DNA from 2 places in the Aeribacillus sp. FSL W8-0870 genome. Region 1 is predicted to be linked to the other one. Evidence: a T-box and tRNA genes for the amino acid it is inferred to sense, from the RefSeq annotation. Region 1 holds a T-box; the other holds one or more tRNA genes.

What was found. A T-box is a leader RNA that pairs with one kind of tRNA and senses whether it is charged. The one in region 1 lies ahead of ileS (isoleucine--tRNA ligase), so its partner is inferred to be a tRNA-Ile.
Region 2: it encodes a tRNA-Ile, which carries the amino acid that the T-box ahead of ileS (isoleucine--tRNA ligase) is inferred to sense. The anticodon was not compared.

The regions. Positions count from the first base shown of each region.
Region 1 is NZ_CP150165.1:2,495,000-2,506,340, reverse strand. Features, by position in the region: gene pgeF (peptidoglycan editing factor PgeF) at 1-63, shown strand, start outside; gene NSU02_RS12095 (YggS family pyridoxal phosphate-dependent enzyme) at 67-738, shown strand; gene NSU02_RS12090 (cell division protein SepF) at 761-1,222, shown strand; gene NSU02_RS12085 (YggT family protein) at 1,232-1,495, shown strand; gene NSU02_RS12080 (RNA-binding protein) at 1,574-2,350, shown strand; gene NSU02_RS12075 (DivIVA domain-containing protein) at 2,446-2,955, shown strand; T-box leader at 3,007-3,231, shown strand; gene ileS (isoleucine--tRNA ligase) at 3,284-6,058, shown strand; gene NSU02_RS12065 (molecular chaperone DnaK) at 6,360-6,650, shown strand; gene lspA (signal peptidase II) at 6,745-7,221, shown strand; gene NSU02_RS12055 (RluA family pseudouridine synthase) at 7,225-8,139, shown strand; gene pyrR (bifunctional pyr operon transcriptional regulator/uracil phosphoribosyltransferase PyrR) at 8,303-8,848, shown strand; gene NSU02_RS12045 (solute carrier family 23 protein) at 8,993-10,288, shown strand; gene NSU02_RS12040 (aspartate carbamoyltransferase catalytic subunit) at 10,443-11,341, shown strand, end outside; gene NSU02_RS12035 (dihydroorotase) at 11,341-11,341, shown strand, end outside.
Region 2 is NZ_CP150165.1:2,795,757-2,807,097, reverse strand. Features, by position in the region: gene NSU02_RS13645 (MFS transporter) at 221-1,435, shown strand; gene NSU02_RS13640 (methyl-accepting chemotaxis protein) at 1,513-3,210, shown strand; gene NSU02_RS13635 (DUF1189 domain-containing protein) at 3,261-4,043, opposite strand; gene NSU02_RS13630 (Na/Pi cotransporter family protein) at 4,406-6,037, shown strand; gene NSU02_RS13625 (DUF456 domain-containing protein) at 6,094-6,576, shown strand; tRNA gene NSU02_RS13620 (tRNA-Ile) at 6,633-6,706, shown strand; gene sodA (superoxide dismutase SodA) at 6,845-7,453, shown strand; gene NSU02_RS13610 (MFS transporter) at 7,858-9,138, shown strand; gene NSU02_RS13605 (PstS family phosphate ABC transporter substrate-binding protein) at 9,300-10,286, shown strand; gene pstC (phosphate ABC transporter permease subunit PstC) at 10,360-11,301, shown strand; gene pstA (phosphate ABC transporter permease PstA) at 11,303-11,341, shown strand, end outside.

The DNA.
Region 1 (11,341 bases):
CGAAGAGATCAAGGGAAAACAGGACGAATGATGGGATTTATCGGTTTGAAGGAGGGATACTAAGCCTTGTCAGTGAAAGAAAATTTAGCACGAATCCAACAGGAAATCGAACAAGCATGCAAAAAATCAAATCGAAAAATAGATGATATCCAAATTATTGCAGTGACGAAATATGTAACGGTAGAACGGGCTATAGAGGCGATAAATTCAGGCATTTTACACTTAGGCGAAAACAGGGATGACGGTTTTTTATCGAAATATAACAGCATTGGGTCAAAAGCTGTCTGGCATTTCATCGGCACACTTCAAACTCGAAAAGTGAAAAATATTATAGACAAGGTCGATTATATTCATTCGTTGGATAGAATATCGCTAGCAAACGAAATTGAAAAAAGAGCAGATCGAACGATCAAATGCTTTGTGCAAGTAAATACATCTGGCGAACAGTCAAAGCATGGCGTGGCTCCTGAACAATGCATTGATTTTATTCAACAGTTGAAGGAGTATCGCCATATCGAAGTTGTCGGATTAATGACAATGGCTCCATTTACAGAAGATGAAGATGAAATCAGAAGATGCTTCCGAAGTTTAAAGCAACTGCAGGAACAAGTGAAAGCACTAAATATAGCGAATGCACCATGTACAGAGCTATCAATGGGGATGTCCAACGACTACAAAATCGCGGTTGAAGAAGGGGCTACTTATCTTCGCATCGGCTCCTCGCTAGTAGGTACATAAAACGAAACTGGAGGTAAATCAGATGAGCTTAAAGAATAAATTTAAAAGCTTTTTTGCTCTCGATGATGAAGATTATGAGATTGAAGATATGGAAGCTCCGGAAGAGAAACACCAACATGAACCGATTATGTTCAATCACAACAGCAGCGTTGAAAAAAATGCCGCTTTCGGAAAACAAAATGTTGTAAGTTTGCAAAGCGCCCAAAAATCCACTAAAGTAATATTATGTGAGCCAAGAACGTATTCAGAGGCGCAAGAAATTGCTGATCATCTGAAAAACCGCCGTTCATGCATTGTCAATTTGCAGCGGATCGGGCATGATCAGGCAAAAAGAATTGTTGATTTTTTAAGCGGCACTGTTTATGCGATTGGCGGAGACATCCAGCGTGTTGGAACAAACATATTTTTATGTACCCCAGATAACGTAGATGTCGCCGGCTCCATTTCCGATTTCATGGCAGATGATGAAAATAAAAGGTGGTAGAAATGATTGATGGGGACAATATATAACATATTAAGTTTTTTGCTCGATATTTATTCCTATGCGATTATCATTTATATTTTGATGTCTTGGTTTCCGAATGCAAGGGAAACGTCCATTGGACAATTTTTAGCGGCTATATGTGAGCCTTATTTAGAACCGTTTAGAAGAATCATTCCTCCATTAGGGATGATTGATGTATCTCCTATTGTTGCATTGATTGCCCTGCATTTTGCAGATTATGGGCTGTATGCTCTTTTTAGTATGATTTCATAAAATTCATTCGCCGATTGACATTCGAATTGTTTTGTATGCCAATCGGCTCTTTTCATATCATAATTGGAGTTGTCTCTTATGGAGAGTGTTTATCAGCATTTTCGCAAAGAAGAAAGGGAGTTCATTGACAAAGTCTTTGGATGGAAACAAATTGTGACTGAGCAATATCGGCCAAAATTGACCGATTTTTTAGATCCGCGGGAACAGAAAATCATTAAGACATTGATCGGTGAAAATCCGGATGTTCACGTGCAATTTTTCGGAGGCTATAAAAATGCTGAAAGAAAGCGTGCTTTTTTTTACCCTGACTATATTCAACCGACATTAGATGATTTTTCAATGTTCGCATTTGAAATCATGTTCCCGAAAAAATTCGTAACATTATCACATCGCGAAGTGCTTGGATCGCTTATGTCGCTCGGCTTAAAACGGAGCAAGTTCGGCGACATTATCATTCATGATGAAACGGTGCAAGTCATGGTTGCGCAAGAAATTGCCAATTTTCTGCAGCTGAACTGGAATAAAATTGGAAAGATTTCCGTTCGTTTGAAACAGATTCCATTCGAAGATGTGTTTTCTCATGAAGAAGAAATGGATATTTCTTTGATCACCGTTTCTTCGCTTCGGCTCGATGCTGTTCTAGCAAATGTTTATCACCAATCTCGGCAAAAAATAAAATCGCTTATTGAAAATAGTCTTGTCAAAGTCAATTGGAAAATTGTTGAGGATGCTCATTTTGAAATTGCGGAAGATGATGTGTTATCTGTCCGAGGATTCGGAAGAAGCAAAGTTTTGGCAATTGAAGGGAAAACAAGAAAAGATAAGTGGCGCATTAAGATCGGAATACAAAAATAATATTACAAATGGAAAGATTTTTGCCCATTCTGTCGAAAAATCGTTTATAATTGGATTAGTGTTTTGCGAAAAACATACATATGGAGGTGGAATTTGTGCCTTTAACCCCGCTGGATATTCATAACAAGGAATTTACAAAAGGCTTTCGCGGCTATGATGAAGATGAAGTAAATGAGTTTTTAGATCAAGTGATTAAAGATTATGAAATGGTCATCCGCGAAAAGAAAGAATTGGAATTAAAGGTGAAGGAATTAACCGAGAAGCTGAATCACTTTACAAATATAGAAGAAACGTTAAATAAATCGATTTTAGTTGCGCAGGAAGCTGCGGAAGATGTGAAAAGAAACGCTCAAAAGGAAGCGAAGCTGATCATTAAAGAAGCGGAAAAAAATGCTGACAGAATCATCAATGAAGCACTTGCTAAATCGCATAAAATTGCAATGGAAATCGAAGAGATGAAAAAGCAGTCAAAAGTATTCCGCACCCGTTTTCAAATGCTCATCGAAGCACAGCTTGATCTGCTAAAAAATGATGATTGGGATCACTTAATGGAATACAATGTCGAGCCAATCTTAGGAGAAGAAGCGGAAGAACCGAAAGTATAACTTGACTTTTTTGTTCGTGATTTCATATAATACGAAAATAAAACGGAATATGACAAAACAATGAGAGGGACAGTAGTCCTTTCAAGCCCTTTATGACAGCGAACCGGGGACGGTGGAAGCCCGGGTAAAGGCGAAAGGATGAACATCACCCTTGAGTCCATAGCTGAAACATGCTAGTAGGCTGTGGCGGCCAAGTCCGTTATGTTTATGAGTGGATGTGCATGATTTGTGCGCATCTAAAAGGGTGGTACCGCGAGATTCCTCCTCGTCCCTTAGGGATGAGGAGTTTTTTTATTTTAGTGAACAAATATTATGTGGAGGAATGGGAATGGATTATAAAGAGACGTTACGAATGCCGAAAACAGACTTTCCAATGAGAGGAAACCTTCCGAAAAAAGAACCTGAGATCCAGAAAAAATGGGAAGAGATGGATATTTATGAAAAAGTGCAGGAGCGCACGAAAGGACGGCCTCTTTTCATATTACATGATGGTCCGCCGTTCGCAAACGGGGATATTCATATGGGGCATGCCTTAAACAAAATTTTAAAAGACATTATTGTCCGTTATAAATCCATGAGCGGATATTGCGCACCGTATGTTCCAGGATGGGATACACACGGTCTGCCAATTGAAACAGCACTTTTGAAGAAACAAAAAATCAATCGAAAAGAGATGGATGTCGCGCAGTTTCGAAAACATTGCGAGCAATATGCATGGGAGCAAATTGAGCGGCAGCGCGTGCAATTTAAACGCCTTGGAATTCGAGGCGACTGGAAAAATCCATATGTCACCTTGAAACCAGAATATGAAGCTCAGCAAATTCGCGTCTTTGGAGAAATGGCGAAAAAGGGATATATTTATAAAGGCTTGAAGCCGGTTTATTGGTCTCCATCGAGCGAATCTGCCTTGGCAGAGGCGGAAATTGAATATTATGACAAACGCTCGCCTTCTATTTATGTTGCATTTGAAATAAAGGACGGAAAAAATGTATTAACAGATGGAGAAAAAATCGTCATTTGGACGACTACTCCGTGGACTATCCCTGCAAACTTAGGAATTGCTGTTCATCCTGATTTGGAATATTCTGTAGTGAAGGTTGGAGCTGACAAGTTTGTGATCGCATCTGCCCTGCTCGAAGAAGTGGCAAAAGAGCTGGACTGGACAGAATATGAAGTAGTGAAATCGTTTAAAGGCAAAGAGCTGGAATATGTGGTTGCGAAACACCCGTTCTATGACCGCGATTCATTAGTGATCCTTGGCGAACATGTAACGACCGACGCTGGTACAGGATGCGTCCATACAGCGCCAGGCCATGGGGAAGACGATTTTGTCGTCGGACAAAAATATAACCTAGGCGTATTATGTCCTGTCGACGAAAGAGGGTACATGACAGAAGAAGCTCCAGGGTTCGAAGGATTGTTTTATGATGACGCAAATAAAAAAATAACGGAAAAATTAGAAGAAGTAGGGGCATTGCTAAAGCTTTCATTTATTACGCACTCCTATCCACATGACTGGCGGACAAAGAAACCAACGATTTTCAGAGCAACAGCGCAATGGTTTGCGTCCATTAAAGATTTTCGAGATGAATTGCTGCAAGCAATTAAAGAAACGAAATGGATCCCTAATTGGGGAGAAATTCGCATTCATAACATGATCCGCGATCGAAGCGATTGGTGTATTTCCCGTCAGCGGGCATGGGGCGTGCCAATTCCAGTGTTTTATGGTGAAAATGGGGAGCCGATCATAACAGATGAAACGATTGAACATGTGGCAAAACTGTTCCGCGAGCACGGCTCGAACGTTTGGTTTGAACGCGAAGCAAAAGACCTGCTTCCAGAAGGATTTACACACCCTTCAAGCCCGAACGGCATTTTTACAAAAGAAACAGACATTATGGACGTTTGGTTCGATTCAGGCTCTTCTCATCAAGCAGTTTTAGTTGAACGGGAAGATTTGCAGCGTCCTGCTGATCTTTATTTAGAAGGCTCTGACCAATATCGCGGCTGGTTTAATTCATCGCTGTCTACAGCAGTTGCTGTCACCGGAAAAGCTCCATATAAAGGCGTTTTAAGCCATGGATTTGCGCTGGACGGCGAAGGACGGAAAATGAGCAAATCGTTAGGAAATGTTGTTGTTCCTGCCAAAGTGACGGAACAGTTTGGAGCAGATATTCTTCGTCTATGGGTAGCATCAGTTGATTATCAATCGGACGTTCGCGTCTCTGATGCAATCTTAAAACAAGTATCTGAAGTATATCGGAAAATTCGCAACACGTACCGTTTCTTGTTAGGAAATTTGTTTGATTTTGATCCAAATCAGCATCGTGTTTCTGTAGAAAAATTAAGAGAAGTGGATCGCTATATTCTCATTAAACTGAATAAACTAATTGCCAAAGTGCGAAAAGCATATGAAGAATATGATTTTGCATCCATCTATCATGACGTTCACAATTTCTGTACGATTGAGCTAAGCTCATTTTATCTTGATTTTGCAAAAGACATTCTGTATATTGAGGCTGCTGACAGCCATAATCGACGTTCTATCCAAACGGTTTTATATGAAGCGCTTCTTGCTCTTGTAAAGCTGATGACACCGATTTTGCCGCATACAACAGAAGAAGTATGGGGACATATTGAATCAGTCGAAGAAAAGAGCGTACAGCTTGTCGATATGCCGGAAGCTGTAGAGATTGAAGGCAGCAAAGAGATTGAAGCGAAATGGGATCAGTTTATGTCAGTTCGCGATGATGTATTAAAGGCCCTGGAAATTGCCCGAAATGAAAAAGTGATCGGCAAATCGTTAAATGCTGCTCTCATCCTTTATCCGAACGAAGAAATAAAAGAATTGTTCAATTCAATACAAGAGGACTTAAAACAGCTGTTTATTGTTTCCCAGTTAGAAATTGCCGGTGATTACAAAGATGCTCCAGAAGAAGCGCAAACATTTGATAGCATCAAAATAATTGTGAAGCAAGCGGATGGTGAGACTTGTGAAAGATGTTGGGTTGTTTCAACAGATATAGGCACTGATCAAGACCATCCGACATTGTGCAAAAGATGTGCAAGCATTGTGAAAGATCACTACAGCCATCTAGCATAGTTTTATCAGCTCCCTGTGCAAACAGGGAGTTTTTTCATTTAGCAATGCTTCCTCATAAAGAAGTGTCATAAAAAGAACGATCTTTCATTGAAATCCGTCATAGTCAATTGGAAAAGTTTTCTCGGATGCTTTTTCAAAAATGAATACTTTGCTCAAAATTGAAAGAAGAATTCAGCTTTTTAGCTTTTAAAGTGTGAATCATTTCCAAGCCGCTATTTACGTGTGTGGAAAAACTTGAATGTGATAGGAGGCAGTACGGCGGTTACAATATAAATACAAAACAGACGAGGGGGTTTTAATAATGAATCCGCTCGATCAAATCAAAGACGAATTAACGTTAATGAAGAACGAACTTAATGCGCGGCTCGCCAAAAGTCAATTGGATGACCCGATTTTTATCCGGGATGTAAAAAATGAGCTCAACGATGTTGAGCTTGCATTGGAAAAAATGGAATATGGACTTTATGGCATATGTGAAGAAACATTGCAAAAATTGCCGCTCGAACAATTGGCACAAATTCCGACAGCCAGAACGATTCATGATTTTCTCAATATGAAATCATATTTAAAAAAAACACTAGAATATCATTAAGAAGTGAAGTGAACAAGCTTCACTTTTTTGCTTGTTCCCCTTCTTTACTGTTTGTCAAAAAATGTGCTAAAATTTGATGGAAACTTGCCAGTGAGTGGAGGAACGCAGTGTGCTTAAATATTTGATTGCATTATTTGTCATCGCTCTCGACCAATGGACAAAATGGCTGATCGTAAAAAATATGGAAATTGGCGAAAGCATTGAAATTATCAACGGATTTTTATACATAACGTCTCACCGCAATAAAGGAGCGGCTTGGGGAATATTGCAAAACCAGATGGTGTTCTTTTATGTGATTACCATTATTGTTGTCGTAGCGATTATTTATTATATGCAAAAATATGCGAAACAAAATGCAATGCTGGGGGTTGCTCTCAGCTTAATGCTCGGCGGAGCGATTGGGAATTTTATTGACCGCCTTTTCCGCAAAGAGGTGGTGGACTTTATCCATACATATATTTTCGGTTATAATTTTCCAATTTTTAATATTGCCGATTCATCTTTAACAATCGGTGTTATTTTACTTTTCATATATTTTCTGTTTTTTGAAGAAAAGAAGCAAAAGGAGTAGAAAATGGAGCAATTTACTTTTGTTGTGACGGAAAAAGAGGAACATGAACGAATAGATAAATTTTTGGCCAATAAAGATGAGAATTGGTCAAGAACGTTGGTCCAAAATTGGATCAAGGACGGGGTTGTTTCAGTAAATGAAAAATCGGTGAAGGCCAATTACAAGTGCCAAATTGGTGATGTCATCACTGTATCTGTTCCAGAACCGGAAGAGCTGGATGTCAAGCCTGAGCCGATGGAGCTTGATATATACTATGAGGATGAAGATGTCATCGTTGTCAATAAACCGCGTGGGATGGTCGTCCATCCAGCGCCGGGACACACTTCAGGAACACTTGTGAACGGTCTTTTATATCATTGTAAAGATTTGTCCGGAATTAACGGAGTCCTTCGTCCGGGAATTGTTCACCGGATTGATAAAGATACTTCAGGTTTATTAATGGTTGCCAAAAATGATTACGCTCATGAATCATTAGCAAATCAATTAATGGAAAAGAGGGTTGAAAGGAGATATAAGGCGATTGTACACGGGGTAATTCCGCACGATCATGCCACAATTGATGCTCCGATCGGCAGGGATCCAAAGGATCGGCAAAAAATGACGGTAACAAAAATAAACAGTAAAGAAGCTGTCACCCATTTTCATGTGCTGGAACGATTTTCGGATTATACATATATTGAATGTCGGCTGGAAACCGGAAGAACGCATCAAATCCGCGTGCATATGAAATATATCGGTTTTCCGCTAGCCGGCGATCCAAAATATGGACCGAAAAAAACACTTCCGATTCATGGACAGGCTCTTCATGCAGGCGTACTTGGTTTTGAGCATCCAAGAACAAAAGAGTTTTTGAAGTTTGAAGCATCGCTCCCGGAAGAATTCGAAAAGATTTTGCAAATGTTAAGAAATGATCGTTGACATTTACGAGCTGCTCTGTCATAATACGTTTAGACAATACAGCATCCTTTAACTGCAGTCCCGTGAGGCTGAGAAGGAATCGTATGGCAATAGGTGAGCTATGCACAAAACCTCTCATCCTCAGGATGAGAGGTTTTTTTAACCGAAATTTGAGGTGATGAGCATGCCGGAAAAAGCGGTTGTTTTAGATGAGCAGGCGATCAGAAGGGCGCTAACTAGAATAGCCCACGAAATTATCGAACACAATAAAGGTATAGACAATTGTGTTTTGGTCGGAATCAAGACAAGGGGAATTTATCTTGCCAAACGTCTTGCAAAAAGAATAGAGGACATTGAAGGAAAAGAGATACCTGTCGGCAACCTTGACATTACTTTTTACCGGGATGATTTAACACAAAAAACAGAAAGCGGCGAACCGCTCGTTAAAGGTTCAGATATCCCGATCGATATTAACAATCGAAAAGTCATTTTAGTAGACGATGTCCTTTACACGGGAAGAACGGTACGGGCAGCGATGGATGCCATTGTTGACTACGGCAGGCCAGCGCAAATCCAGCTAGCTGTACTTGTTGACCGCGGCCATCGCGAACTGCCGATCCGAGCGGATTATGTCGGGAAAAACATACCTACTTCAAAATCAGAAAAAATTGTTGTACAGCTTTTGGAAGTAGATGAAAAAGAAAAAGTATCCATTTATGAAAATGAATAGATGTCCCTTTTAATAGCAGTCCCGTGAGGCTGCAAAGGGGTTCGAAAGGTGTATACGCTATTTGTATGCACTTTGGCAAAAACCTCTTTGTGCCTCATCGGCCAAAGAGGTTTTTTTGTGCAAATTCCATAAGGAGGAAAAAACATGAAAAGAAATATTATACTAGATGTTCATGATAAACCTGATTTTATCACATGGCTCGCCTTAAGCTTCCAACATTTATTTGCCATGTTTGGAGCAACGATTCTCGTACCGTTTTTAGTCAAAATTGATCCTTCTGTTGCTTTGATTTCCAGCGGTCTCGGCACACTCGCATTTATTTTGATAACAAAAGGAAAAGTGCCGGCATATGTCGGCTCCTCCTTTGCCTTCATCACACCGTTAATTGCGGCTAAAGCTGCCGGCGGTGTAGGAGCGGCGATGATCGGCAGCTTTTTGGCAGGCCTAGTTTACGGGGTTGTCGCGCTTATCATCAAACAGACAGGATATAAATGGATTATGAAATTACTTCCAACTGTTGTCGTCGGTCCAGTAATTATGGTAATCGGACTTGGCCTTGCATCAACAGCTGTGAGTATGGCCATGAACGATCCTAAAGGACATTACAGCTTGCTTCACTTTTCAGCAGGCCTTGTTACGCTTCTGATCACTATTATAACAATGGCATTTTTTAAAGGATTTTTTAACCTAATCCCTGTATTAATCGGAATTTTCGGCGGATATGTATACTCGCTTATAATCGGTATTGTCGACTTTCAAAAAGTGGCGGAAGCCAAATGGTTTCAGCTCCCGAACTTTATCATTCCATTTGTTGATTATACACCTCACATTACATCTGAAATCATTCTGCTGATGGTTCCAGTCGCAGTGGTGACATTATCCGAGCATATCGGTCACCAAATGCTGCTAAGCCAAGTAATCGGAAAAGATTTAATCAAAGACCCTGGACTTGCCCGTTCCATTCTCGGCGATGGAGCGGCAACCATGATTGCATCTTTTATCGGTGGACCGCCGAACACGACATATGGCGAAAATATCGGCGTATTGGCGATTACAAGGATTTACAGCGTTTATGTCATTGCCGGTGCAGCTCTATTTGCAATCTTGTTTGGCTTTATTGGAAAAATTTCCGCCTTGATCAGTTCGATTCCAACTCCAGTAATGGGAGGCGTTTCAATACTGCTCTTCGGGATCATCGCATCTTCAGGATTAAGAATGATGATTGAGCATAAAGTTGATCTGAACGAAAAAAGAAACTTAATCATCACTTCCGTCATTTTAGTAATAGGAATTGGCGAAGCGATGATTAAGTTCGGGGAAAGCTTTGAGTTACACGGAATGGCATTAGCTGCAATCATTGGCGTCATTTTAAACTTTGTGCTCCCAGGTAAAAAAGAAGAACATATTTTTGACACAAATGAAGAAGATTCAGTAGCGTAGCAATCACCTTTTAAAAAAGTCCAGAGAGGCTTTCAAGGGTGTGTGGGACAAATCATGCTTCGTCATTTGCTTACACCCTGTCATGCCTTGGCAGGGTGTTTTTTTAAAATTCAAACGTCAATCGCTTTTATTTAAAGGAAAGGGGAAGAAAGCGATGAAACATTTAGTGACAATGAGCACGCTGTCAACTGAAGAGATTATTGCCATTTTGGATGAAGCGGAACGCTTTAAAATGGGAAAACGATGGAAAGTCAGAGAACAAACATTTATCGCCAACTTGTTTTTTGAGCCGAGTACGAGGACGAGGTTTAGTTTTGAAGCTGCTGAAAAAAAACTTGGACTTGACATTTTAAATGTGGATGGAGCTTCTTCAAGCATTCAAAAAGGAGAATCGTTGTACGATACTGTAAAAACTTTAGAATCGATCGGTGTCGAGGCGGTCGTCATCCGACATCCCGAGGACCGGTATTTTGACGAGCTTATCGGCCGTGTCCAAGTATCCATATTAAATGCTGGCGATGGGTGCGGACACCATCCAACGCAATGTTTGCTCGATTTGATGACAATTCGTGAAGAGTTTGGGCGTTTTAACGGATTGACGGTTTCCATCATCGGTGACATTCGCCACAGCCGTGTAGCAAGATCTGATGCAGAAGTGCTGACAAGGCTCGGGGCAACCGTATTGTTCTCTGGACCTGAAAAATTTCGGGACGACACCAATCCATACGGTACATACGTATCGATCAATGAAGCAATCGAAATGTCAGATGTTGTGATGCTCTTAAGAATCCAGCATGAACGCCACAGCGAAAAATGGACAGCTGATCAATATTTGGAGCAGTACGGATTGACAAAGGAACGGGAAAAAATGATGAAGGACCATGCGATTATTATGCACCCTGCACCGGTCAACAGAGGAGTTGAAATCGACGGAGATTTAGTAGAGTGCAGCCGATCGCGAATTTTTAAACAGATGGAAAACGGTGTATTTGTCCGCATGGCAGTTATAAAACAGGCGATTGAAAGTAAAGCACAAGGGGGAGAGAAGAAACA
Region 2 (11,341 bases), 300 kb from region 1:
CAGATCCTTTCCAGCTATTCTTTCCGAAAATATGTTCAAGCTGAAGCCAGTGCCTGAATTAATGCGAGAGGGAAGCTCAGTTAAACCTAAAGGATAGAAGAGGCAGCTTTACGATCGAAGAGCATTTTGAAAACGTCCAAGATATTCTTCGGTTTAACGCATTCCCTGCTGTCAAACAATGAATTCATGCATCAATTCGAGTAAACGAAGGGAGATAAATATGAGAGAGCATATCATCATTATGTTATTAGGGATGCTTCCGTTTATGATGGTGCTAGGCAATTCGATGCTGATCCCGATATTGCCGGAGTTTGGACAAGCGCTTGAAATTACAGCTGCACAGACGAGCTTTATTTTAAGCATATTTAATATACCTGCAGCGATCATCATCCCAATTGTAGGTTTCCTTTCCGACCGTTACGGCCGAAAAACATTTATTTTATGGTCGCTTTTATTGCTGATCATAGGGGGGGCTATCTGTTTTTTCAGCGGTTTTGTCAACAAATCTATTGCTTTTTGGACATTGTTAGCTGGGCGTTTGGTGCAAGGGCTTGGCACAGGAGGAATATCGTCTCTAGCCATGTCATTAGCAGGAGACATGTTTACGGACGAAAAACGGGATCGAGCTCTTGCCGTTTTAGAAGTGTTCAACGGAACTGCAAAAGTAGCCGCTCCCATTTTAGGGGCTTTGTTAGCCCTTGTAGCATGGTATTTTCCATTCATTCTTTTCCCTATTATTGGAACTCTCTTGCTTTTTTTCATTCTTTTTTTTATAAAGACTTCTCCATCAGGCGAGGAAAAAATATCGCTTCACGAATATGTGCAAAGAATAGCTGATGTGTTAAAGGTGCAAAAAGTGCGATTGTTATCTCTTTACCTGTATGGCGGTACAAGTATGTTTTTGCTTTTTGGGCTGCTGTATTACTTAGCCTATTTAATTGAAGAGTTATATCATATCGATGGATTCTTTAAAGGATTTGTATACTCTTTTCCGTTAGGCGCATTATCTATATCGTCTTATTGGACAGGAAAGCGATTGGACTATGTAAAAAACCGTTTTCTTTTTTTATTGGTAGGGATGTTCATGACGTTTTTATCATTTTTCAGTTTTTTGATTTTTCAACAGTTTTCGCTATTTTTGTTTTTTATCACTATTTCATTTGGCGGCTTAGGTTTTGTGCTGCCGGTTATTAATTCGTTGATTATATCAAGTGTTGATGATGCAGAAAGAGGGATTGTAGTTAGCTTATACGGGATGGCGCGTTTTTTAGGGGTTGCGCTCGGACCGGTTGTTTTTAGCTTGTGGATTGGCAATGAACAGTTGTTGTTTAAGCTTTTATTTTTTATGTTGTCGCTCGTTCAATGTTTACTCCTATACGTATTTAAAAATGATTGGAAAATAGTATGTAGCAAAATGTGGAGGAATTTACAATAAAAATAAAAAAACTTTAAATTCCCTTAATAATCTTTTGTCATAATGCTGTTAAGCTTATAAAGGGGGAAATCATAATAGTGAAAAAGAAGAGAAAGAACATGTCGATAGGAGAGCGAATACCTCTATCTGTAAGATTGATTTTGTTTGCGCTCATACTTCTTATTAGTTCGATAACTGTTGTCGGTTATACTGCTTACCAAAAAGCAAGTGAAACAACTTTTAATTTGATAGAGGATCGATTAAAAAGGGAAGTATATATGACAGAGATTGCTGCCAGCAATCTTCTGTATGCTTATGTAAATAGCTCTGATGATTTTTTCGAAAGATTTGATAAAGAAGTCGTTCAAAGGCAATCCTCCCAGCTGATTCAGGACGGTTTAAATGCTGACTTTTTTTTCGTTCGAAATGAAAAGGCCACACCATTTTCGGTTAGCGTTAAAACAAAAACTCAAATCCCAGCTGAAATTGTAAAGGAAATAACGAAAAAAAATAGCGGAATTATTCATAAATCTTTCAATGGACAAGATTATACGTTGGCCTTTAAAGAAATGCAGGAATTGAAAGGAATTTTTTTGCTTGCCGTTCCGACAGAAAGCTATATTAAGCCTGTGCATGAACTAGCTTACAATACAATCTGGATTGGAATAATCAGCGTCTTTTTTATGATGGGAATATTGTTTTTAGCTGTCAGAAGTATGACAAAACCGTTGACGATTTTGAGGGAAAAAATGAGAAAAATGCGTGAAGGAGATATTCAGCTTGATTTAAACATAAATACAAATCTTCCAGAAATCCTTTCGCTCATCAAAAGCTTTAAGCAATTGGCAGGCTATTTGGGGATGATGATTCAAAGGATTAATACCACAACAGAAAATTTGTTTTCGACAGGCCGGAAGCTTAAACACTCTTCTGATGACGTATTAACATTACATACGAATCTTGTTGAAGCGATTGAAATGGTGAAAAACGGTGCGCAGCAAACAGCTTCAAGCTCTGAAGAAAGCGCAAAAGTATTTCATTCCATGAAAAATACAGTTCAAACTGTGCTGGAGAGAATAGAGCGCCTTTTCTCAAGCGCACAAGGCATGAACCGATCAGCCAACACGGGAGAACAAAATATGAGACAGATGATCGAATCGTTAAATCGCTTTGAAAAAGAGTGCAAAACTATGTCTAAAACGATCCAAAGTGTTCGAGATCATTCGACGGCGATTGAAAAGGTTGTGGAAATGATATATGCAATATCTGAGAAAACAAAGCTATTGTCATTAAATGCAACAATTGAAGCAGCAAGAGCTGGAGAAGAAGGCAAAGGATTTGCTATCGTTGCTGAGGAAGTCCGAAAATTGGCTGAACAGTCATCCAAAGCGACGGAAGACATAGCACAGTCTGTAAAAATGATGCATGATATTTCTCAGAGCGCTTATCAGCAGTTTAAGCTAATTTTGGAGCTTGTGCAAAACCATTTAGAAGTTGCAGGTAAATCGCGGCTTTCATTTGATCAACTAGTAGATGAGATTGGAAAAGTGAATGAAATATTGTCTGAAACAAGACACAGCTTACATACTTTAGATGATTGGCTCCCTAAAATGGAGCAATCTGCTGAAAATTTTTTATCAGTCTCTCAAGAAACGTTCGCCAGTGCAGAGCAAATGCAATCTGTCGCAAAAGTACAGATGGAACAAATTCGCGAAACCCATGCTATTGGACTAACTTTAATGGAACTGTCCGAATCTCTAAAGTCCACTACAAACAAATTTCAGTTTAAATCATAGTGTTAATAACCCCTTAAGGCAGAGTTGGAAATTCTGCCTTAAGGGGTTTTTTATGCAGCTTTTATTGGTTGTTTCGGGCTCGGGATTTCTTTTAATACAAGATATAAAACAGTTATATGTACAAACCAGTTTATATAAAGAGCAAAGGATATATCGATGAGAAAAAAGTTCATAATGGCAAAAAACACGGTTGCAAGCGTGACGCTGTAGGCTGAAATAGTCCAAAGCTGTTTAAAATTTAATCTTTTTCCCATCCTCTTTTTAAACAACAGCCCGACAATAGCTAAAAACGTAATTTCCACAAATTTAGAAGTGGCTGACATCGCAAATAGTGTGACAGATATCACGGGAATGATAATCGGAGCAACTTCAGACAGCTGTTTGATGGCAGCTGTCAAATCCTCTTTTGTTATCTCTGTTTCCTGAAAAAAGTTATACTCGAGCTGCTGCATTGTGCCATTGGAAACGAAAACAAATTCATTCGATAAGATGCCGATGACGTTTTCCTGCCATTTCAAGTCATCCCTTGTGAAAGTTCCTTTTGGGTCAAAAATAATTGTATATTGATCATGCTTTGCTTTCACAACCGCATTTTCCTCGGATTTTAAAGTTCCGTTATGAATGGTGAATTCAGGGATTTTTTCATTTATCGTTTGGTCAAGCCCGTTTATAGCATTTACAATAGCTAAGTTTAAATATATGCAATTGGGCAGGGCGGCAAGAAAGGCCAATAAAAATCCATAAAGAATGGGTTTGCCGATTTTTTGAAATCTAGTAAGAGCGATTGTTTTTGGAGAGTATATGCTTTTAAAAAGGAGGACAAATAAATTCATTGATCGAAACACTTCCTTTTATAACATTTCTATTTGATTGTACCAATGAAACAAAAATAATGAAAATAAGTTATATAGGCGATTCGGCAATAAGAATAACAATTGTGAACAAAATGTAAAATTTTTTTGTTAAATTTAAAATATAAAAGTAACATGTGTGGGAGGGACATGTTAAAAATTAATTTTATTTGCGGGGCATATCGGTTTCGTCCATTATTATAGACAGAAGCTGCAGGAGCCTGCACCGATTGCAAAATAAAAAAATTGGATTTGAAGGAATTTGGTAATGGGAAATGTAAACGTTTCTTTTTCAAAAATGATTTAACCGTTAATATATTTGGAAAAATAAGGAGGTGAAACGAGTGGATGTAGATGTTCAAAAAATATTATTTGAATTTCTTGGCGGGATTGGAATTTTTTTATTTGCGATTAAAAGTATGGGAGAAGGTATGCAAAAATTCTCCGGAGATAAATTACGAGATATTTTGGATAAGTTTACGACAAACCCTATTATGGGTATTTTTGCTGGGATGTTTGTGACAATGTTAATTCAATCAAGCAGCGGTACAACTGTTTTAACGGTTGGTCTCGTTTCTGCCGGCTTCATGAGCTTAAAGCAAGCAATAGGCGTGATCATGGGAGCAAATATCGGAACGACTGTTACGGCATTTATTATCGGATTCGATATCGAAGCTTATGCCTTGCCAATTTTATTTATAGGTTCTGTTCTTTTATTTTTTTCTAAAAACAAAAAAATAAACAGCATCGGGCAGGTGATCTTTGGATTTGGCGCTTTGTTTTTTGGGCTTGAATTGATGGGAGACGGCATGAAGCCGTTAAGATCATTAGAAATTTTTCATGACTTGACTGTCAGCATAAGTGCAAATCCGCTGCTTGGCGTTGTAATTGGAACCGTTTTTACAATCATCGTTCAAAGTTCAAGTGCGACGATTGGGATTTTGCAAATGATGTTTTCACAAGGGTTAATTGATCTCAACGCTGCGCTGCCTTTATTATTCGGTGATAATATCGGAACAACCATCACAGCAGTTTTGGCATCAATTGGAGCATCGATTGCTGCCAAACGGGCTGCTTTGACGCATGTAATGTTTAATTTAATCGGAACGGCAATTTTTCTAATTATTTTACCAATTTTCAAATATTTTATCGAATCATTGCAAGCCCATTTGTATTTAAATCCTGAAATGACCATTGCCTTTGCTCATGGAATATTTAATGTTGTCAATACGATCGTTCAAGCGCCGTTCATCGGTGCACTTGCACTGCTTGTCACAAAAGTTATACCTGGTGAAGATTTAGCGATAGAGTATAAAGCGAAGCATTTGGATCCAATTTTTATTGAACAGTCACCAACCATTGCTTTAGGGCAAGCGAAGGAAGAAGTGCTTCGGATGGGTCAATATGCATCATTAGGGCTAGAGGAAACGAGACAATTTTTGATGACAAATCAGCAGAAGCACGCACAAATGGCGATGCAGCTTGAAGAGGCGATCAATAATTTAGATAGGAAAATAACAGATTATCTCGTATTGATTTCTGGAAAAGATATGTCGCAAAATGATTCACGCCGACATTCCATTTTAATGGATACTGTTCGAGATATTGAACGAATCGGCGACCATTTTGAAAATATAGTGGAGCTTATTGATTATAAAAATAATAATAAAGTCACCATTACTGAGCAGGCATTGGAAGATTTATTGGAAATGTTTGAAATTACCTTGCAAAATGTGAAGGATGCGATCGACGCTTTAGATGATAACGATGTTGTATTAGCAAAAAAAGTATTGAAATCTGAAGAAAAAATCGATAGAATGGAACGCACTTTACGCAAAAAACATATTATCCGCATTAATGAAGGGATTTGTACCGGACAAGGCGGAATAGTATATGTAGATATTATCAGCAACTTAGAACGAATTGGCGACCACTCGGTGAATATTGCGGAAGCTGTTTTAGGATACCGTCAATAATCGTTTCAAGTGGATTAAATTGTTCATTGATTTCTAATTTATAGGAGGATAAGCAAATGGATGTAATCATTTGGATTTTGATCATTGCTCTTTTTATCTTATCTTTTGTCGGGCTGCTTTTCCCCATTTTACCGTCAGCGTTATTGATTGTAGCAGCCTTTTTTATCTATGGGATTTGTTTTAGCTTCAGCCAGTTAACCATTTCATTTTGGGTTGTTGAAAGTATGTTCATCATTCTTTTATTCCTATCGGATTATTTGGCAAATATGGTAGGAGTTAAACGGTTTGGTGGAAGTAAAGCAGCCGGCTGGGGAAGTACGATTGGTTTAATTGCCGGGCCATTTATCATCCCGTTTGTTGGCATTATTTTAGGACCTTTTTTAGGGGCTGTTGCGGCAGAGCTTCTCGTACACCGCAAAACATTTAGCGAGGCTGTAAAGGTTGGAGTCGGTTCTTTATTGGGGTTGTTGGCGAGCACAGTAGCAAAAGGGCTGATTCAGCTGTTGATGATCATTCATTTTCTTTATACAATATTCTAAATTAGCCATTGACTTCAACAGCTATTTAGTGATAATTTACTTATGTGTTTGAAAAAGGACCCTTAGCTCAGCTGGTTAGAGCAGACGGCTCATAACCGTCCGGTCGCAGGTTCGAATCCTGCAGGGTCCATAAAATTAGTCGAATAATGTAACCGCTTTTTTAATTGCACATTAATTGCATCATTTTAATAAGTTTGGTAATCTGAATATGAAAGCTTCAAGGCAGAAAGCATTTAGTACATATTAATCATTAAGGAGGAGATTCATTATGGCTTATGAATTACCTAAATTGCCATACGACTATGATGCATTGGAACCTCATATTGACAAAGAAACAATGACGATTCACCACACAAAACATCATAACACATATGTGACGAACTTGAACGCTGCTTTGGAAGGTCAAACTGAACTTTTATCTAAAAGTGTAGAAGACTTAATCTCTAATTTAGACGCTGTTCCTGAATCTGTTCGTACAGCTGTTCGAAATAATGGTGGAGGACATGCAAATCACAGCTTGTTCTGGACCATCCTCTCACCGAATGGAGGCGGCGAGCCAACTGGAGAATTAGCAGAAGCAATTAACAAAAAATTTGGAAGTTTTGAAGCTTTTAAAGAAGAATTTGCTAAAGCTGCTGCTGGTCGTTTTGGCTCCGGCTGGGCATGGTTGGTTGTAAACAACGGCGAGCTTGAAATTACAAGCACTCCAAACCAAGACAATCCTCTTATGGAAGGGAAAACTCCAATTTTAGGTCTTGATGTTTGGGAGCATGCTTATTACTTAAAATACCAAAACCGTCGTCCTGAATATATTGCAGCGTTTTGGAATGTTGTGAATTGGGATGAAGTGGCAAAACGCTACAGCGCTGCAAAATAAACTGTTACAAGAGGCTGAGATATTCGAATCTCAGCCTTTTTTTATTTGTCGCGCCCAGCTAAGCTGTTATCTGCTAGTTGGTGCAAGTCCAACTCGAGTAAATGCCAGGACGCTCGGTAGCTGACAGGCAACTGGTGGAGAAACTAGACCTTGAAATCAACACAGAAAAATCCAAACTGGTCAGCCTATGGGACGACACAAACGGATTTGACTTTCTGGACAGCCCCTTGAAATCAGTTTTCTACTCTACTATTTTTTGGAAATGACTGGCATAATTCGCGTTTCAGCGGTTTCTGTGCATTTTTTTGAGGTTGATCACTGAAAGGTAACGAAAACACCTTTCTTTATACATAACTCCCCTTTAGCTAGGAAAAATAGTAGTAGCAAGTAAAGGGGAGTTTTATATGATAAACGTCAAAAAATGGATTGGATCAAGAAAAACAGACCATGATTTCATGCTGCTGTTGATGATCGGCGGTTTTTATTCATTAAGCATTGCACTTTCGAATACGTTCGTAAATGTTTATTTATGGAAACAGTCAGGGGAATTGATTGATTTAGGATTATACAATTTATTTATTGTCATTTTTCAGCCGCTTGCTTTCATTATTGCTGGGAAAGTATCCAAAAAAATTGATCGAGTCGTTGTACTTCGCCTAGGAGTGTCCTTTTTAGCCGCATTTTTTCTAACCGTTTTAGTTTTAAAAGATCAAGCTGTCAACTACATGTATTTGTTAGGTGCAATCATTGGCATCGGCTACGGTTTTTATTGGCTGGCCTTTAATGTGTTGACATTTGAAATTACTGAACCGGAAACACGGGACTTTTTTAATGGCTTTCTTGGGATATTAACTTCCCTTTCAGGGATGGTTGGACCGATGTTAGCCGGTCTGATTATTTCAAGACTTACAAATACTATTGGGTATAAAGTGATTTTTGCAGTTTCGTTAATGTTATTTACTGTTGCTGTCATGTTGAGCTTCTTTTTTACGTCTAGAAAAGCTCACGGAGATTACATTTTATTGAAAATCATTCAAGAAAGAAAAAGAAACAAAAATTGGAGATTAATTACAAACGCTCATGTGTTTCAAGGATTGCGTGAAGGAACATTTACATTTTTCATTAATGTGTTTGTATACATCGTGACCAAAAGTGAGATGGCTTTAGGTACATTTAGTTTTCTAAATTCTTTCGTAGCCTTTTTCACTTATATTGTGGCTTCTCGGTGGATCACGAAAAAAATGAGGAAAAAAGCTATTCTAGCCGGCGGGCTTATGCTATACTTTTCCTTGTTTCTCATTTTATTTCAAATTTCCTATGAAAGATTGTTAATATATGCTATTGCAATCGGAATTGCCTATCCAATTTTGCTTGTTCCGTACTCTTCGATCACGTATGATGTGATTGGAAAAGGGTGGAATATTGCGCAAGCAAGGATCGAATATATTGTTGTTCGAGAAATTTTTTTAAATGCAGGAAGAATCCTATCGATCCTCTTTTTTATTTTTACAGTTGCTTTGACAAATGAAACAAAAACCATTCCTTTTTTATTGCTCTTAATAGGTTCAGGCCATGCGTTCATATATCTGTTTGTTAAACAAATTAGGCTGAAAGAAAGCAACCGCCCGTTAAAACAAGAAAAGCGCATACACAGGCCAAATCTAGCGGATGGAGAGAAGGGATAAAATAAATGCGGAATGCCGTTTACGCAGCATCAGCTGTTCTTTATACACACAAAAAACAAGCTTTACAAAAGCTTTACATTCTATTAAAACTTGTTTAATACTTGAAAGTTAATCTTATATACGTAAGATGAGATCACGAAATAATAGGGGGAAGTAACCGAATGAAAAATTTTAAATTTTTGGCGTCATCCATTATGATCAGTTCTGTATTAGCTTTTACAGCAGCCTGCGGTAATTCGGATGATGCAAACACAAATGGTTCAAACTCCGGACAGCAATCATCTTCAGAAAGCGGATCAAGCGAGCAAAAATTAGAAGGTGAAATCGCTATTGATGGATCATCAACTGTTGGTCCGATAATGGAAGCTGTTTCTGAAGAATTTGCTGCAGAACATCCTGATGTAAAAGCTCCAATTGGAATTTCAGGAACAGGCGGAGGCTTTGAAAAATTTACAGCTGGTGAAACTGATATTTCTAACGCATCTCGCCCAATTAAAGACGAAGAGAAAAAAGTTGCTGAAGAAAATGGTATTGAATATACAGAATTCAAAATTGCTTTTGACGGTTTATCCGTTGTTGTAAACAAAGAAAATGACTGGGTCGATAAACTTACGATCGAAGATTTAGCAAAAATTTGGAAAGGCGAGCCGAAAAAATGGTCTGACATCAACCCTGAGTGGCCGGATGAAAAAATTAAATACTTCTCGCCTGGTACAGATTCCGGTACGTATGATTATTTTGATGAAGTTGTTTTAGGCGGTGAGCCGATTGTAAAAGATGCGACATTGTCCGAAGACGATAACGTACTTGTAAAAGGAGTCGCTAACGATAAAAATGCAATAGGTTATTTCGGCTATGCATACTATTTAGAAAATAAAGACCAGTTGAAAGTTGTACCGATTGTAAACTCTAAAGGGGAAGCAGTCGAGCCGACAAATGAAACGATTGAAAAAGGAACTTATGAACCGCTTTCCCGTCCGCTATTCTTTTATGTGAACAACAAATCATTAAAAGAAAAGCCGCAAGTGTATGAATACGTGAAGTTTGCCTTGGAAAACGCTGGGCAATTGGCAGAGGAAGTTGGCTATGTAAAACTTCCGCAAGAGCAATATGATGAACAGTTAAAAACGCTTGAAGGTTTAAAATAAAAATAAATAGACTGGTTGGATGAGAAGCATCCTTGCTTCTCATCTTCCTATGGGCATGAAAGGGGTTTTCATGATGGCTTTATCTGCAGGAAAATCGGTTCGGGAAATGATCAAAGAGAAAAAAACAAAAAAATCCACGCGCGATTTTATGGAAAAAATGGTCCCAGCCGTTTTATTTGTTGCAGCAGCTATTTCCATCTTAACAACTATCGGAATCATTGCTACTCTTGCTACAGAAACAATCATGTTTTTTTCACGAGTTTCTTTTTTTGAATTTATCACTGAAAAAGAATGGTATCCGTTTTTAAAAGATGATGCCTCATATGGAATCATGGCTCTTGTTTCTGGCACGCTTTTAGTAACGGTTATTGCCATGATTGTTGCGCTTCCAGTCGGTCTTGCATCTGCTATTTTTTTGAGTGAGTATGCGTCAGATCGGACAAGAAGGATTATCAAACCGATTTTAGAGGTTTTGGCAGGAATTCCAACTATTGTATATGGTTTTTTTGCTCTGACGTTTGTTACTCCTCTCTTGCAAAAATTGATCCCTGATATTGGCTTTTTCAATGCATTAAGCCCGGGCATTGTTGTTGGAATTATGATTATTCCGATGATTGCTTCCCTTTCAGAAGATGCGATGAGCTCTGTTCCGAATTCCATTCGAGAAGGCGCACTTGCTTTAGGTGCGACAAAATTTGAGGTGGCTTTAAAAGTAGTACTTCCTGCTGCCACATCGGGAGTCGTTGCCTCGTTCGTACTAGGAATTTCCCGTGCGATTGGCGAAACAATGATTGTCACATTGGCTGGAGGAGCCACTCCAAAATTAACGTTTGATCCAACTGAATCTATTCAAACGATGACGGCTTATATCGTTCAAGTCAGCACGGGCGATGCGGGATACGGAACAACAATCTATTACAGCATTTATGCTGTCGGGGCCACGCTTTTTGTCTTTACAATGCTGATGAATTTATTAGCTCAATTTATCTCGCGCCGATTCAGGGAGGAATATTAACATGAAGTACATTGATCAAACGGTTGTTCGAAAAATGATG